Regions from separate parts of the Aneurinibacillus thermoaerophilus genome, predicted to be linked through region 1. Evidence: riboswitches for the same ligand, from Rfam matches in the RefSeq annotation. Region 1 holds a riboswitch; the other holds the start of a gene.
What was found. Region 1 has a riboswitch for glycine ahead of gcvT (glycine cleavage system aminomethyltransferase GcvT). Riboswitches for the same ligand answer to the same signal wherever they lie in the genome.
Positions count from the first base shown of each region.

Region 2: it holds a riboswitch for glycine, as region 1 does, so the genes downstream of both, K3F53_RS18230 (alanine/glycine:cation symporter family protein) here and gcvT (glycine cleavage system aminomethyltransferase GcvT) in region 1, are expected to answer to the same signal.

Region 1 covers NZ_CP080764.1:2,435,580-2,443,545, reverse strand. Annotated here, with positions in the region: gene K3F53_RS12725 (YitT family protein) at 1-272, shown strand, start outside; gene K3F53_RS12720 (potassium channel family protein) at 314-700, opposite strand; gene K3F53_RS12715 (hypothetical protein) at 769-1,170, opposite strand; gene K3F53_RS12710 (hypothetical protein) at 1,456-1,638, shown strand; glycine riboswitch at 2,017-2,108, shown strand; glycine riboswitch at 2,109-2,206, shown strand; gene gcvT (glycine cleavage system aminomethyltransferase GcvT) at 2,311-3,411, shown strand; gene gcvH (glycine cleavage system protein GcvH) at 3,449-3,841, shown strand; gene gcvPA (aminomethyl-transferring glycine dehydrogenase subunit GcvPA) at 3,845-5,197, shown strand; gene gcvPB (aminomethyl-transferring glycine dehydrogenase subunit GcvPB) at 5,190-6,671, shown strand; gene K3F53_RS12685 (TraR/DksA C4-type zinc finger protein) at 6,818-7,582, shown strand; gene K3F53_RS12680 (hypothetical protein) at 7,630-7,815, opposite strand.
Region 2 covers NZ_CP080764.1:3,550,497-3,558,462, forward strand. Annotated here, with positions in the region: rRNA gene K3F53_RS18220 (16S ribosomal RNA) at 1-878, opposite strand, end outside; gene K3F53_RS18225 (hypothetical protein) at 1,591-1,857, opposite strand; glycine riboswitch at 2,153-2,277, shown strand; gene K3F53_RS18230 (alanine/glycine:cation symporter family protein) at 2,422-3,792, shown strand; gene speE (polyamine aminopropyltransferase) at 3,982-4,839, shown strand; gene K3F53_RS18240 (amino acid ABC transporter permease) at 5,054-5,701, opposite strand; gene K3F53_RS18245 (amino acid ABC transporter permease) at 5,732-6,388, opposite strand; gene K3F53_RS18250 (ABC transporter substrate-binding protein) at 6,460-7,314, opposite strand; gene K3F53_RS18255 (amino acid ABC transporter ATP-binding protein) at 7,343-7,966, opposite strand, start outside.

The DNA.
Region 1 (7,966 bases):
TGGATGAATCGCGTTCGGTGTGGATTATTAGCGATAAATATGAAGAAATCGGTGAGGCCTTGCTCGCGCGCTTGGGCCGGGGCGTTACGTATTTGAATGGGGAAGGCGGATATACAGGGGACAATAAAAAAGTCATTTTCTGCGTAATTACCCGTCTGGAAGAAGCAAAGCTTAAAGCGATCATCGAAGATATAGATGAAGCGGCGTTTCTTGCAGTCGGCTCAATCCATAACGTAAAAGGTGGAAACTTTAAAAAGCTGAACGTTCATTAAAGCAAAAAGACGGGGCAAAAGCTTTGGCATGCCTCGTCTTTTTACTTTTCCGGCTTGCGGTGAGATGGAAGCCGAAACCGTTTAGGGGGAGCGATCGGAGGAATAACATATCGAATGACGAGGGCGGCCGGCAGCACATATCCTACCATCGCTTCGATCATTGCGACGCCGCGCGCAAGACCAAAAGGACTTAAGTCGCCATACCCGACGGAGAGAAGTGTTATCGCGCTAAAATAAAAGGACCGGGTAATCCGGTCATACCATTGGTTTTGATGCGCTGCTGAGGCGTAATGATCAAGAATAAACCCAAGTCCCAGCCATTCAAGCGCGCAGTACACGAGACCGAAAGAAAGCACGAGATTCATATAGAGCAGAAATAATAATAAAAAATTATACCAAGTTTTCTGTCCCGCGATTGTCGATTTCATTTCCTCACATCCGTTACATACACATAGTAGAGAGTGTATTTGTACATGTGTATGCTGAAGCGAGAAAGTTATAGCCGTGATCTATAGAAATTTTCGTGGGACTCGTCGTTTTGTTTATCGGATTTTGTCTTGTCTTTTTGTACGCTGAGCAAATGATTACGCAATGTTTCAGCACATGCTGCACAATATTCACCGGATGAGATGAGCGTATCACAGTTTTTACATTGGTATTGTAAGTTTGGGTAGCGTGCAAGATCAAAGTATTTCTGGCGAATCAGGTACTCGATATAACGAACCGGAATGTCAAGATCTTGAGAAACCTGGATTAGGGGAGCATTCCGTTTTTCTTTCTGCTTTAAATAATCGCGAATGCGTTTCGCAGTATCCAGCTCTTTGCTTGCGCAGTCGGGACATACGGGTTTTGAAAATTTCATAAATACTTTGCCGCATGCGGCGCAGTTTGACAACATCTGTCTATCCCCCCTCCTTTTTCTTATACAAAGGGTTTTTGGATACTTTTATAATAAGGTTTTTTATTTACTTTTTCCTCCGCTCTCCGCTGAGATTTAGTAAAATAATTCTATAGTAACAGGATATAAGGCTTATATTTTAGGTGTTGAATCCGCAAGAAAGAGATGAAATAATGGATAAGAAAGGTAGAATAACTAAAATTGCACAGGCTCTCCCTACCTTTACTATTAGCGTGGGTGGGAGCAGTTGAAACTTTCAGGCCATAAGGAGGGACACACATATCAATGGAAAAAAAACCGTTGCTTGGCCGGATCGATGAACAGGGGAATTTAGTACTGCCACCGGAGATTCAAGAAATTCTGGGATATGGAACGATTGAGATCGAGGTGGAAGGCGATTGCATCGTATTAACCAAGACGGAACCTATATATACATGTGTCTTCGAGCCGAGACGTAATAAGAAATAGATGCACCAGAAGAAACGGGGCTTGTGCGTTCCATTTTTTGTTAGGTGAGGGAGTTGAAGAAGTAAGTTTTTCAAATTTCGGTTTATACCGTAATACAAGAGAAAGGCGCGTGGGGTGTTTCCATTGCCTATTTATTTCCAAAGAAGAGAAGCGTGTGGAACGGAGAACAAGAAAGAATGATAATGTTCGAGTTTACATCACTTTTCTCATGTTTTTAGAAGAGATATATTATTTTTTTGTTTTAAAAACAAATGTTTATAGCTGTTTTTTGTTTTTTGTTAAGATTTTATCAAAAAAAGCATTGCATTTTTTAAAATTCATGGTACCATAGAAAAGGATTACATATTTGATTTTTGCCAATAATAAAATATCGTGCGGATGAAAGCAGAGGGAGAGAACGCGCTTGATGCGTCGCCGAAGGAGCAAACCCACCTTATCAATCTCTCAGGCAAAAGTACCTCTGCGGGACGCGCCTCTGGAGAGAGCTCGCGCTTTGAGCGGGCCACCAAAGGGGAAACCGGCGCTTTGAGAAGCCGGGTAGCTCTCAGGTACAAAGGACAGAGATGGGGATGATACCCTATTTCTGTCCTTTTTTATGGAAAAAGGGCGAGTGGCAATGCCTGCGAGCTTTTCTTAATTAGCCAGCGACAAACAAGGGAGGTCTTATACACGATGTCAGCCTTAAAACGAACGCCTATTTACCCCTTGTACCGGGAATACGGGGCTAAAACGATTGATTTCGGTGGTTGGGAACTGCCTGTCCAGTTTTCTAGCATTCAAAAAGAACACGAAGCGGTACGTACAAAAGCGGGCCTGTTTGATGTGTCGCACATGGGCGAAGTGGAAGTGAAAGGGAAGGATACGCTCGCATTCATACAGAAAATCACGACAAACGATGCTTCGAAGCTAGCCGTAGGCCAAGCACAGTACTCTATTATGTGTTATCCGAACGGTGGTACGGTCGACGATTTGCTGGTATATAAGTTGAGCGAAGATCATTATTTGCTGGTCATTAACGCGGCCAATATCGAGAAAGACGTAGCCTGGATGCAGCAGCACGCGGAAGGCGACATGATTTTGCGTAATATATCAGATGAAACGGCCCAGCTCGCTTTACAGGGGCCCATGGCCGAACAGGTGCTCCAAAAACTCACAGATACCAATTTATCTGAAATCCGTTTCTTTCACTTTAAGCCAGAGGTGAAACTAGCAGGTGTATGCGCGCTTGTATCCCGCACCGGATATACAGGAGAGGACGGTTTCGAGATATATGTCAAACCGGAAGATGCGCGCGTATTATGGAAGAACATCCTGGAAGTGGGCGGAGATGACGTTTTGCCGTGCGGGCTTGGAGCGCGGGACACGCTGCGATTTGAAGCCCGTTTGCCGCTGTACGGGCAGGAGTTAAGCGAAGACATTAGCCCGATTGAAGCTGGGCTCAGTTTTGCGGTTAAGGTTGACAAGCCGGTTCCATTTATCGGCCAGGAGGTGTTGAAGCGGCAAAAAGAAAGCGGAGCACCGCGTAAGCTGGTTGGCATCGAAATGATTGAACGGGGGATTCCGCGCTCGCACTACCCGGTGTATGCGGGAGAAGAAAAAATCGGGGAAGTAACCACCGGTACACAGTCGCCGACGCTGAAGAAAAATGTCGGACTTGCGCTGATTAAGCGGGAGTATAGCGATCTTGGTGCGGAAGTGGACGTAGAAATCCGCGGCAAACGCCTCAAAGCTAAAGTCGTTAGCACGCCGTTTTATAAGCGGCCCAAAATATAAGACAAAAAATAAACAAAGAAACCCGGAGGATGTAAGTATGAGCAAAGTAAAAGCAGCTTTTAAATACAGCAACGAACATGAATGGGTAGAGGTGCTCGATAAAGAACAGGTACGTGTCGGCATCACGCATTTTGCCCAAGAACAGCTCGGCGATATCGTATTTATCGAACTGCCGGAAGAAGGTGCTGTTGTGAAAGCGAACAAGAGCATGGGTACCGTCGAATCGGTTAAAGCAGTATCCGATATTTATTCGCCGATAAGTGGAGAAGTGGTAGAAGTAAATGGTGCGCTGGAAGAAGCGCCAGAAACAATCAATCACGATGCGTATAGCGCAGGCTGGATGGTTATTGTAAAAATGTCCAATCCGGAAGAACTTGAGCAATTGATGACAGCAGAACAGTACGAAGCGTTTATCAAAGAGGAGGAGTAAGTCGTGAAATACCGATACCTTCCAACTACGGAAGCCGATCGTCAGGAAATGCTGGCGGAGCTCGGCATTTCAGATGTGGCGGAGCTTTTCTCTGATATTCCGGAAGAGGTGCGTTTTAAAGGAGAGCTTGACATTCCGGAAGCCATTCCGGAAGCGGAGCTAACCAAATATATGAGTCGACTGGCAGGGAAAAACGTAAATGCGCTCGATTACGTCTGCTTCCTTGGCGCTGGCACGTACGACCATTATATTCCGAGTGTAGTGAACCATGTGATTTCCCGCTCGGAGTTTTATACCGCTTATACGCCGTATCAGCCAGAGATTAGCCAGGGTGAATTGCAGGCTATCTTTGAATTTCAGACGATGATTTGCGAATTAACTGGCATGGAAGTAGCGAATTCGTCCATGTATGACGGAGCGACCGCGCTAGCGGAAGCAGCGGCGATGACGGCCGGTAAAACGAAGCGCAAAAAAGTTGTCATTTCCCGCGCCGTGCATCCGGAAGCCCGTTCTATTTTGCGGACATACGCGAAAGGCCAGGGGCTGGAAGTGGTCGAAGTTGGCTTGAAAAATGGACTGACTGATTTGGATGAGCTTGCGAAAGCGGTTGATGAGAATACGGCGTCTGTTCTTGTACAGTATCCAAATTTTTTGGGTGGAATCGAAGAGCTGGCAAGCATTGAGCAAATTGCACACAAACATAGCGGGCTGTTCGTTGTAAGCGCCAATCCACTTGCGCTGGGCATCCTTAAGCCGCCGGGAGAGTTCGGAGCTGACGTGGTTGTTGGTGATGCACAGCCGTTCGGGATTCCGATGGCTTTCGGCGGACCGCATTGCGGCTATTTCGCAGTGAAAAAAGAGTTGATGCGTCAGATTCCGGGTCGGATTGTCGGCCAGACGAAAGATGAACGCGGGCGCCGTGGTTTTGTATTGACGTTGCAGGCGCGCGAGCAGCACATTCGTCGGGAGAAAGCGACATCTAACATTTGCTCGAATCAGGCATTGAATGCGCTGGCGGCGGCGGTGGCAATGACCGCGCTCGGCAAGCAGGGTGTACAGGAGATGGCCCTTTTGAATGTACAGAAAACGCAATATGCGAAAAGGGAAATCGAAAAATTGGAAGGGTACGAAGTGGCGTACAGCTCCCCGGTATTTAATGAGTTTGTTATCAAAACACCGCGTCCGGTATGCGAGATCAATAAAGAGTTGTTGAAGGAACGGATTATCGGCGGTTTTGATTTGTCGCGCGATTATCCGGAACTTGGACAGCATATGCTCATTGCTGTAACGGAATTAAGAACGAAAGAAGAAATTGACCGACTGGTGAAAGGATTGGAGGGAGGGCGCTATGCTTAAAACAATGCCGAGAACGGAGCTTGCGAAAGATAAAGCGTTGATTTTCGAGATGAGCAAACCGGGTCGTGTGGGCTATTCGCTTCCAGCGTGCGATGTGCCGGAAGTCGATGTTGCGTCTGCCATTCCGGGAGAATATTTGCGCGAGAAGCCGGCGGAACTGCCGGAAGTAAGTGAATTGCAGCTCATGCGCCACTATACGGAGCTTTCCAGACGCAATCATGGCGTTGACTCCGGATTTTATCCGCTCGGTTCCTGCACGATGAAATACAATCCGAAAATTAATGAAGATGTGGCCCGTTATCCGGGGTTTGCATGTATCCATCCGTATCAGCCGGAAGAGACGGTACAGGGCGCGCTACAGCTGATGTATGAACTACAGCGGGATTTGGCGGCAATTACCGGTATGGATGCCGTTACGCTTCAGTCGGCGGCGGGGGCGCAGGGTGAGTGGACCGGTTTGATGATTATCCGCGCCTATCACGAAAGCCGGGGTGAGAATCGGACGAAAGTCATTGTTCCAGACTCAGCACACGGCACAAATCCGGCGTCCGCAAGCGTAGCAGGTTTTACGACCGTAACCGTTCCTTCCGATAAGAATGGATTCGTGGATATTGAGGCGTTGCGCCAGGTGGTCGGCCCGGATACGGCAGCACTGATGCTCACGAATCCGAACACGCTCGGTCTTTTCGAGAAAAACATTGTAGAGATCGCGGAAGTTGTGCATGAAGCAGGCGGCCTTCTGTATTATGACGGCGCGAATGCGAATGCTATTCTCAGCAAGGCACGTCCGGGCGATATGGGATTTGACGTTGTGCATTTGAATTTGCACAAAACGTTCACTACGCCGCATGGAGGTGGCGGCCCGGGGTCTGGTCCAGTTGGCGTGAAAAAAGAGCTGATTCCGTTCTTGCCGAAGCCGCTTGTGGTCAAGGAAGGCGATATGTATCGCCTTGATTTTGACCGCCCGCAATCGATCGGCCGCGTTAAGGCGTATTATGGAAATTTCGGCATTAACGTACGTGCGTATACGTATATCCGCACGATGGGGCCGGAAGGGCTGCGTCTTGTGTCCGAACACGCGGTTTTGAATGCAAATTATATGATGCGCAAATTGGCAAAATATTATGACCTGCCATTTGATCATATCTGCAAGCATGAGTTCGTTCTTTCAGGCAAGCGGCAGAAAAAATTGGGCGTGCGTACGCTTGATATTGCAAAACGTCTGCTTGACTTCGGCTATCACCCGCCAACGATTTATTTTCCGCTTATCGTAGAAGAATGCCTCATGATTGAGCCGACGGAAACGGAGTCGAAGGAAACGCTCGATGAATTTATTGAAGCGATGATTCAGATTGCAAAAGAGGTGGAAGAGACGCCGGAAATCGTACAAGAGGCGCCACATAATACGGTGGTCGGTCGCTTGGATGAGGTGCTCGCCGCGCGCAAGCCTGTATTGCGGTACACAAAGGAATAAATGGGTTGCTGGATATGTAATGTAAGAAATACCACCCTGCCTTTGCGGCACGGGTGGTATTTTGTATGTCGGAGTGCAGATACTATGATTCAGAAGGGCCGCGGTTGGGTGGCTTACATTTCTAGACAGGAAGGAGATGCTCTGGGATGTTAACAGACCGGGAGCTTTCTCATTTTCGTTCCATGCTCGAGACCCAGCTTCAGGATATAAAAAAACGCCTTGAAGCGGATGATGCATATGGTATTGGACGGGCGGCCATGAAGGAAACAGTGGGTGATCTGTCCAACTATGACAACCATCCGGCCGATCATGGTAGCGAAACGTTTGAGCGAGGCAAAGACATTGCATTACATGAACATAGCGAGGAAGAAATACACGACATAGAGCGAGCGCTTACGGCAATGGATAAAGGGACGTACGGTATGTGTGAAGTATGCGGTGCCGATATCCCGTACGAGCGGCTGGAGGTGCTGCCGACCGCGCTGCGCTGCGTGCAGCATGCAGAAGAGGAGTATGTATCGCGCCGTCGTCCGGCGGAGGAGGATATACTTGCCCCGCCGTTTGCCGCGTACGCCTATGATACGTGGGATGCCACGTTTTATGATGCGGAAGATGCGATGCAAGAAGTGGCGAGATACGGTACTTCGGATACCCCTTCTGATTTCGGGGAACAGGCGCGCCTGGATTATAATGATATGTATGTGGAATCGGAAGAATCGGTCGGCTATGTGGAAGAGATTGAAGGCTTTTTGCTTGCGGATATGGAGGGCAACTATATCGGGGTTAATACAGAGGATCCGCTACATGAAAAATACGAAGATATGCTGGATGACGCCCGCGTCGTATCTGTATTAGGCAATCCAGATTTGCTGGAAGACTATACAGAAGATGAAGGATATGTAAAAGAATAAAAAGGAGACCAGCAGGCCTCCTTTTTTGTTGCACTAACGATCGTCGCTTATCTTTTGTAGCGAAATTCTTCATACTCATCAATGTAGTAGTCGTCATGACGTAACTCATCGTCATCATAATACGTATCATCGGCGTATACGACTTCGGCCGCCTCCCGGCATTTGGAGCAATAGCTCCGGTTTCGTTCCCAGAGTACCAGCTCTTCGCCGCAATAAATACACAAATCCCTCATCGCGCAATTCCCCCTTTGTGATACTCTCGGAATTTTTTCATGTACATATCTTACCTCAACTTTTATTTTTTCAAACGGGAAATTATTCAATCGGCTTCCGGTGTTTTCCAAACAATAGAACAAAGCGAGAGAATTTGTGGAATATGCTACA
Region 2 (7,966 bases), 1.1 Mb from region 1:
GAGTGCTTATTGCGTTAGCTGCGGCACTGAGGAGGTGAACTCCCCAACACCTAGCACTCATCGTTTACGGCGTGGACTACCAGGGTATCTAATCCTGTTTGCTCCCCACGCTTTCGCGCCTCAGCGTCAGTTACAGGCCAGAGAGCCGCCTTCGCCACTGGTGTTCCTCCACATCTCTACGCATTTCACCGCTACACGTGGAATTCCGCTCTCCTCTCCTGCACTCAAGCTCCCCAGTTTCAGATGGCCCTCCACAGTTGAGCCGTGGGCTTTCACACCTGACTTAAGAAGCCGCCTGCGCGCGCTTTACGCCCAATAATTCCGGACAACGCTTGCCCCCTACGTATTACCGCGGCTGCTGGCACGTAGTTAGCCGGGGCTTTCTCGTCAGGTACCGTCAGACCGGGAGGTCATCCCGGCGGTTCTTCCCTGACAACAGAGTTTTACGATCCGAAGACCTTCCTCACTCACGCGGCGTTGCTCCGTCAGACTTTCGTCCATTGCGGAAGATTCCCTACTGCTGCCTCCCGTAGGAGTCTGGGCCGTGTCTCAGTCCCAGTGTGGCCGTTCACCCTCTCAGGTCGGCTACGCATCGTCGCCTTGGTAGGCCGTTACCCCACCAACTAGCTAATGCGCCGCAGGCCCATCTGTACGCGGCTCAAAGGCCTTTCCATGCCGAACCATGCGGTTCGGCATCCTATCCGGTATTAGCTCCGGTTTCCCGGAGTTATCCCGGTCGTACAGGCAGGTTGCCTACGTGTTACTCACCCGTCCGCCGCTAACCTCAGGAATGCAAGCACTCCATCGGTTCGCTCGACTTGCATGTATTAGGCACGCCGCCAGCGTTCGTCCTGAGCCAGGATCAAACTCTCCAAAAAAGTTGAAGATTGATACGCAAGCTCGTAAGCTAGCTCATAAAGTAAAGAATGTTTTTCGGGCCCCATAAAAGTGCCTGAAATCAACTTTGAAGCTGACCTTCACTTTCATGGGATATTTAACTCGCACACAAACGAGTGTCACTGTTCAGTTTTCAAGGAACTTCTTTTTCATTTTCACCGCGTTCCAGCGGCGACTTTTTCATCTTATTATAACCTAAGATTTTTGTCAACAACTTTTTTTGTTTTTTATTCTAATTCTTCACTGTGCTTGGCAACAACCTTTTATTATAACAAAAAGGATTAGTTGATGCAAAGTTTTTAATTTGTTACAGCGATAGTTTTCATTTTATCACACCTTCGATATAAAATGCAAATCGAGTGAAGACAATCGGTCTTTTCATTTCATGTCGTTACATAGCATGTACTATGGCCTCTGTTGGCTACAGTATGGACTTTGTTTTGTTTGGTAAACTCATCCAAAGAACGTTGGCCTCCTATGAGGTTCGTTTCGTATTCCTCAGGCCAAAGGTTTGCCGCCGACTTCCTTCAGATTCGACCTCGAAGTCGACATCCTTGTCTTAAGTTAATGGCTACTACTGCCTTCGCCATTCAGGACTTGAACCCTATAGATGACCCCCATGCCGAGCGCACCAAAAAATGGCCGCTTTTAAAAGGCCATTTTTTCCCTCAAAACTATATATACTGTACCTTCCTAATTCTGTGGCTGCTGCATCTGCGCTACACGTCTGCGTACTTCCTCCAATTGCTCCACCATCTCAGCGACAGCGCGCTGATTTTCGCTTGTATTCGCTTGTGCGATTGCACGTTCTGCCTGTTCAATAGCATTTTGAGCGCCTTCAAGCGCTTGCTGGGTAGGGTGGGATTGCATCTGAGCCGCAGCATTCTTTGCCTGCTCTACCGCGTTTTGCGCCTGAGAAATCGGGTTTTGCGTCTGTATGCTGGATTGTTGATTATCCATGTGATTGCCTCCTGCTCACATTTTTTCTGTATTTAATATAAGCACCTATCATTTTCTTTATCCGTCATTCTCCCATTAAAACCTTTTACCAAAAATATTTTCAATCAATTTAAATTTCATTTAACCTCTTGATTTCTCATTTTTATTTCCTATAATTTAACTTATTAATCAAATATATATTTCGGATGAACCATGCAGGAGAAGATGAACCGTGATTCACTGGTTTGTCTACCGACGGGGCAAGAAGCAAAAGCTTCGAAACTCTCAGGTCTTGGGATCAAGTAGAACTGTATGGGGACGAAACTCTGGAGAGACCCCCTCCGCTTCCACACTAATGAAACGGAGGAAAAAGGGCACCGAAGGAGCAAGTCTGCGCCACCGCGCAGATAATCTCTCAGGTAAAAGGACAGGGATTACAAAAAAGAAAAAAAGGCCAATCTTTACTTTATTTTATGGAAAGGCGTTCTTTCACCATTTATTCTCTACCTTGCCATATCTCCAGAGACCATTTTATCCACAGGATAAAATGGTTTTTTTATTTCTAAAAAGGAAAGGGAACGGCAAATGGATGCTCTAGCAAAACTACTTGACAAAATCAACGGATACGTATGGGGAATGCCTACGCTCATTCTCTTGGCCGGAACAGGCCTTCTGCTCACTGTGCGTCTGCGTGGCCTCCAATTCACGAAACTTGGATATGCACTAAGCCTAGCTTTTGGCAGAAAACAGGACAAAACATCAGAAGGGGATATTAACCATTTCCAAGCGCTTATGACGGCTCTTGCCGCTACAATCGGAATAGGAAACATCGCGGGTGTAGCCACGGCAATTACCACCGGAGGGCCTGGTGCAATTTTTTGGATGTGGCTTACAGCCCTGTTCGGTATGGCGACCAAATACTCAGAAGCCATTCTAGCCGTCAAATACCGAGTAAAAGGAAAAAACGGGGAATACTCAGGCGGTCCCATGTACTATCTGGAACATGGACTAGGAAAAAAATGGCTGGCTGTGCTATTTTCTCTTTTCGGAATTTGCGCTTCCTTCGGCATCGGCAATATGGTGCAGGCTAATTCCGTCGCGGAAGCGGTAAAAATAAACTTCTCGGTTCCCCCAGTCATTACCGGTATTGCACTTGCCGTTCTCACTGCCTTTGTCATTCTCGGCGGCGTGCAGAAAATCGGGCAGGTAACAGGCGTGCTGGTTCCTTTTATGGCTATCTTTTATATTACAGCAGGAGTTGTGATCATACTTGTTCATATTGAGCACGTCCCTGACGCGATCGCTGCCATTTTGTCCGGCGCTTTTAACGGTACAGCGGCTGCTGGAGGTTTCCTCGGTGCGACAGTAGCCCAAGCGATTCAAATGGGGGTTGCACGCGGCGTTTTCTCGAATGAAGCTGGTCTTGGCAGCGCTCCAATCGCCGCGGCCGCGGCAAAAACCGATTCGCCCGCAAAACAGGCGCTTGTTTCAATGACAGGAACGTTTATTGATACGATTATCGTCTGTTCAATTACCGGACTAGCGCTTGTTACAACCGGCGTCTGGGAAATGGGCAAAACAGGCGTAGAAGCGACAACGCTTGCGTTCCGTAGCGTGTTCGGCAGTACCGGAAGCGTCATTTTAGCAGTTTCGATTATTCTATTCGCTTACTCCACGATTCTTGGTTGGGCGTATTACGGCACCAAATGTATCGAATACCTTCTGGGCCGCAAAGCCGTATGTTATTACCAAGCTATTTTCATTATCGTTATCGCCTTTGGTTCGGCGCTTAAGCTTCATATTGTCTGGACGTTTTCCGATATTGCTAACGGCTTAATGGCTATTCCAAATCTTATCGGTCTGATTGGATTAAGCGCAGTAGTTGTAGCTGAGACCCGACGATTTCTTGCTTCCGAAGCAAAACCGAGAAAAGAAAACACGAACCAAGCTCTATGATGATAGGAAAAGTAAAAACCTTTGAATTGTCTGCGCTTTTCCGTTATGATACCCTAAAAGAGGGACATTGCTGTTTTCTCCCGGGGACTTAAACCTTGAGGAAAGGAACTCTGTGTCTCTTTTTGTTTATATTAATGACATCATGTGAAATACATTACTTTTTTGCGAAGATCATACAAGGAGGTAGAAATGAAGCAAACACCGAACTACATTGAGAAAAAAGATGATGTATTATGGCTTACGGAAGATGAGCGCGAAAATTTGAAAATAAGCTACCGCATTAAAGAAATCGTCGCCTCGGAATCTTCTCCTTTCCAACATGTGATGATCCTTGACTCATATGATTTCGGTAGAATGCTGGTGCTTGACGGCGTTGTACAGACGACTTCAATTGACGGGTTTATATACAATGAAATGATTACCCATGTGCCGTTGCATTTCCACCCGAACCCTAAACGCGTTCTTATTATCGGGGGCGGCGATTGTGGCGCAGCGCGCGAAGTGACAAAGTACAAAAATGTGGAACAAATCGACATGGTTGAGTTGGACGAACTGGTAGTCAAATTCTGCAAAGAACACTTGCAGGAAGTTTCCGGGAATCTCTCTGACCCGCGCGTTCGTTTTATTTACAATGATGGCGTCGCCTTTGTCAAAGACATTGAAAATCACTACGATGTTATTATTGTGGATTCGTCTGATCCGATCGGGCCGGCGAAACAATTGTTTGAGTTGGATTTCTATAGAAATATCCACCGCGCTCTCAAAGAGGATGGCATTATGGTTTGCCAAAGTCAGTCGCCGATTTTCCACTTTGATGTTCTACAGCAATCATATAAGCATATCAGCGATCTCTTCCCGTTAACCAAACTGTACACTGCCGTTGTCCCGACATATCCGGGAGGGATGTGGACGTTTACAATGGGATCAAAAGTATATGAAAAACCGGTAGAACATGCTTTCCAGCAAGATACGAAATACTTTAATAAAAATATTCTCGACGCTTGTTTCCAGCTTCCACAGTTTCTAATCCAAAAATTACAGGCCTAGCGCTGGGCCTGTAATTTTTTGTTCCAGAATCATTTGACAATACACAGACTTAAATAAGCCTCCTATTATTTCTCGCCCGCTGACGTCTATTTGCCGAAGTTGGGCTGTACGCCTGGGCAGGCATTGCAACGGATACATACACATAAGAAAACGAGGCGGCACAGATGCTACGGCACCCCTTCGGGCAAGTGCATCCATCCCCTCGTTTTTTGCCTTAACGAGAATGTTCCAACCGCCGCGCAATAAGCGACAGGCTGAAGTTAACGACGAAATACAATAAAGCGATTAACAGCAGAATCGGGATAACATATGAATAATTAGTATTGTAAATAACCTGTCCATTGTGCATCAATTCCGGAAGAGCAATGATAATTGCCAGCGAAGTATCCTTCAACAGCGAAATAAACTGACTAACGATCGGTGGAATCATACGACGCAATGCCTGTGGTAAGATAATGTAGCGAAGGGCTTGCCCGTACGTTAAACCAGACGCACGCGCAGCCTCAATTTGTCCTTTATCCACCGACATCAGACCGCTTCGGACAACCTCGGAAATCATCGCCGATTCGAAAATTGTTAGCCCTACTACTGCCGCGCTGAATACCCCCAGTTTAATTCCGACATCACGCAAGGCAAAATATACAAAGAAAATAATTAAAAGCAATGGCAGATTCCTAATCATTTCCACCCATACAAATAACAGTTGCGATAACACCGGGATTTTTGTATATCGAATAATCGCCACAATAATTGCAATCACAAATGAAAGCAAAATTGCCAGCGCTGCTACTTCAAGCGTTACCAGAAATCCTTCCAGCAAATAACGCAAATTCGGCCAACTGTACGCACCAGCAAAATCCATAAACTTCACTCCTTTTCCTCTCCACTACATTCAGGCATGCTTCAGGCGACGCTCCAACCAATTCACCAGAATAGAAAGTGGTACCGTAATGGTTAGATAGAAAAAGCCGACAAGAATATACGTATCGAAAACATTAAGCGTATTGGAAGCGACAATATCCGCATGATACATCAAGTCCATTCCCGCAATAACACCTAGGATAGATGAGTTTTTAACAAGGTTAATAAACTGGTTACCAAGCGGAGGGATAACAATTCTAAAAGCCTGTGGCAAAATAACGTAACGCATCGCCTGAATATAGGTCAGACCGGAAGCACGAGCAGCTTCCATTTGGCCTTTCGAAATTGAATGAATTCCGGCTCGGATAGCTTCCGAAATAAAAGCGGCCGTGTAAACTGTAAGGCCAAGTGTGCCTGCGGTGAATGCGCCAATTTGAATGCCGAGCGAAGGCAAACCAAAGAAAAAGAAGAATACTTGAATTAATAAAGGAGTATTACGAATGAATTCAACATAACACCGCCCGATAATAACCAGAATGCGAAAAGGCGAGATGCAAAAAATGGCGAGCATAGTGCCCAACGCTAAGCTCGCGATCAATGAGATGAAACTAACTTTCAACGTTGTGATCAGACCGCTAATATACTCAGTTCGGTATTCAGACAAGATTTCAAATATTGTTTGCAGCATACGTTCTGTTCCTTTCCTCCGGAAAGATGAAAAGGGCCTGCGGCCACCGCGCCGTCAGGCCCCTTCTTCCCCTATTTTTTCTGCGGCTTTTCGCCAAACCATTTTTCGTAAATCTTGTCATACTCACCGGAAGACTTCAGTTCCGCGAGCATTTCATTGATCGTTTTCAGCATCTCGGTGTCGCCTTTGCGAACTGCAATACCGTATGGTTCATCCGTAAATAGGCCTCCCACCAGTTTGAAATTCGGATCTTCTTTCTGCATACCAAGCAGAATGGAGTTATCCGTTGTAAGAGCGTCGCCTTTTTTCGATTTCAGCGCCGTAAACGCTTCTGCATAATTCTCATACTCAGCTACTTTCGCCTGCGGAGCTTTTTGGCGAATATTTTTCGCAGAAGTGGAACCTTTCACCGCGATAACCGTCTTGCCATTCAAATCCTGTATGCCTGTAATCGGAGAATTTTTCGGAACGAGCAAGGACTGGCCTGCTTCAAAATACACATCGGAGAAGTCAACCGTTTTCTTACGTTCTTCCGTAATGGTCATAGTCGCGATAATCGCATCAATATCACCATTTTTCAGCATTGGAATACGCGTCTTAGACGTTACTTCTTTCAGTTCAATCTTCGTCTCATCACCCATGATTTTTTTTGCTAGCGCTTTCGCTATGTCAATATCAAATCCTTTTACTTGACCATCAACCGGATCTTTCTTGCCGAACAGGTTCGTGTCATACTTTACACCTACGATCAGCTTGCCACGTTCTTTCGCCGCGGCTACTGCGCTTTTTTCTGCGCTCCCGTCGCTTGCCGCCGAACCCGCATCCGCTGGTTTGCCCGCTTCCTGCTTACCGCCGCAAGCCGCAAGCATAACAGACATGACCAGCATAAAAATAAGGCTTAAAATCGATATTTTTTGCTTCACCATGTAAAACCCCCTTTATAAATTGCATAAATTAATGGTTCAACAGGCGACTCAAGAAGATGCGCGCTCGTTCTTCCTTCGGATTTGCGAAGAACTCTTTCGGCTCGCCAACTTCTACAATTTGCCCGTGATCCATAAACACCACACGATCGGCTACTTCCTTGGCGAATCCCATTTCGTGGGTCACGACTACCATAGTCATGCCCTCTCTTGCCAAGCTTTTCATCACTTCCAGCACTTCGCCGATCATTTCCGGGTCAAGCGCGGATGTCGGTTCATCAAACAGCATAATCTTCGGCTGCATTGCAAGTCCCCGCGCGATTGCCACCCGCTGCTGCTGACCGCCAGAAAGGGCTGAAGGGTAAGCATCCGCTTTGTGTAAAAGCCCAACCTTCTCCAAGTAATAACGGGCCGTCTTTTCTGCTTCTTCACGCGAAATTTTGCGCACCTTCATCGGAGCAAGCGTAATATTCTCCAACACAGTCATGTGCGGATACAAATTAAAGTGCTGAAATACCATGCCAATTTCCTGCCGCAACGCATTTAGATTTGTTTTTTTGTCATGAACATTTACGTTATCAACAATGAGCTCCCCACTTGAGATTTTCTCCAAATGATTGATGCAGCGAAGCAACGTCGACTTTCCTGATCCGGA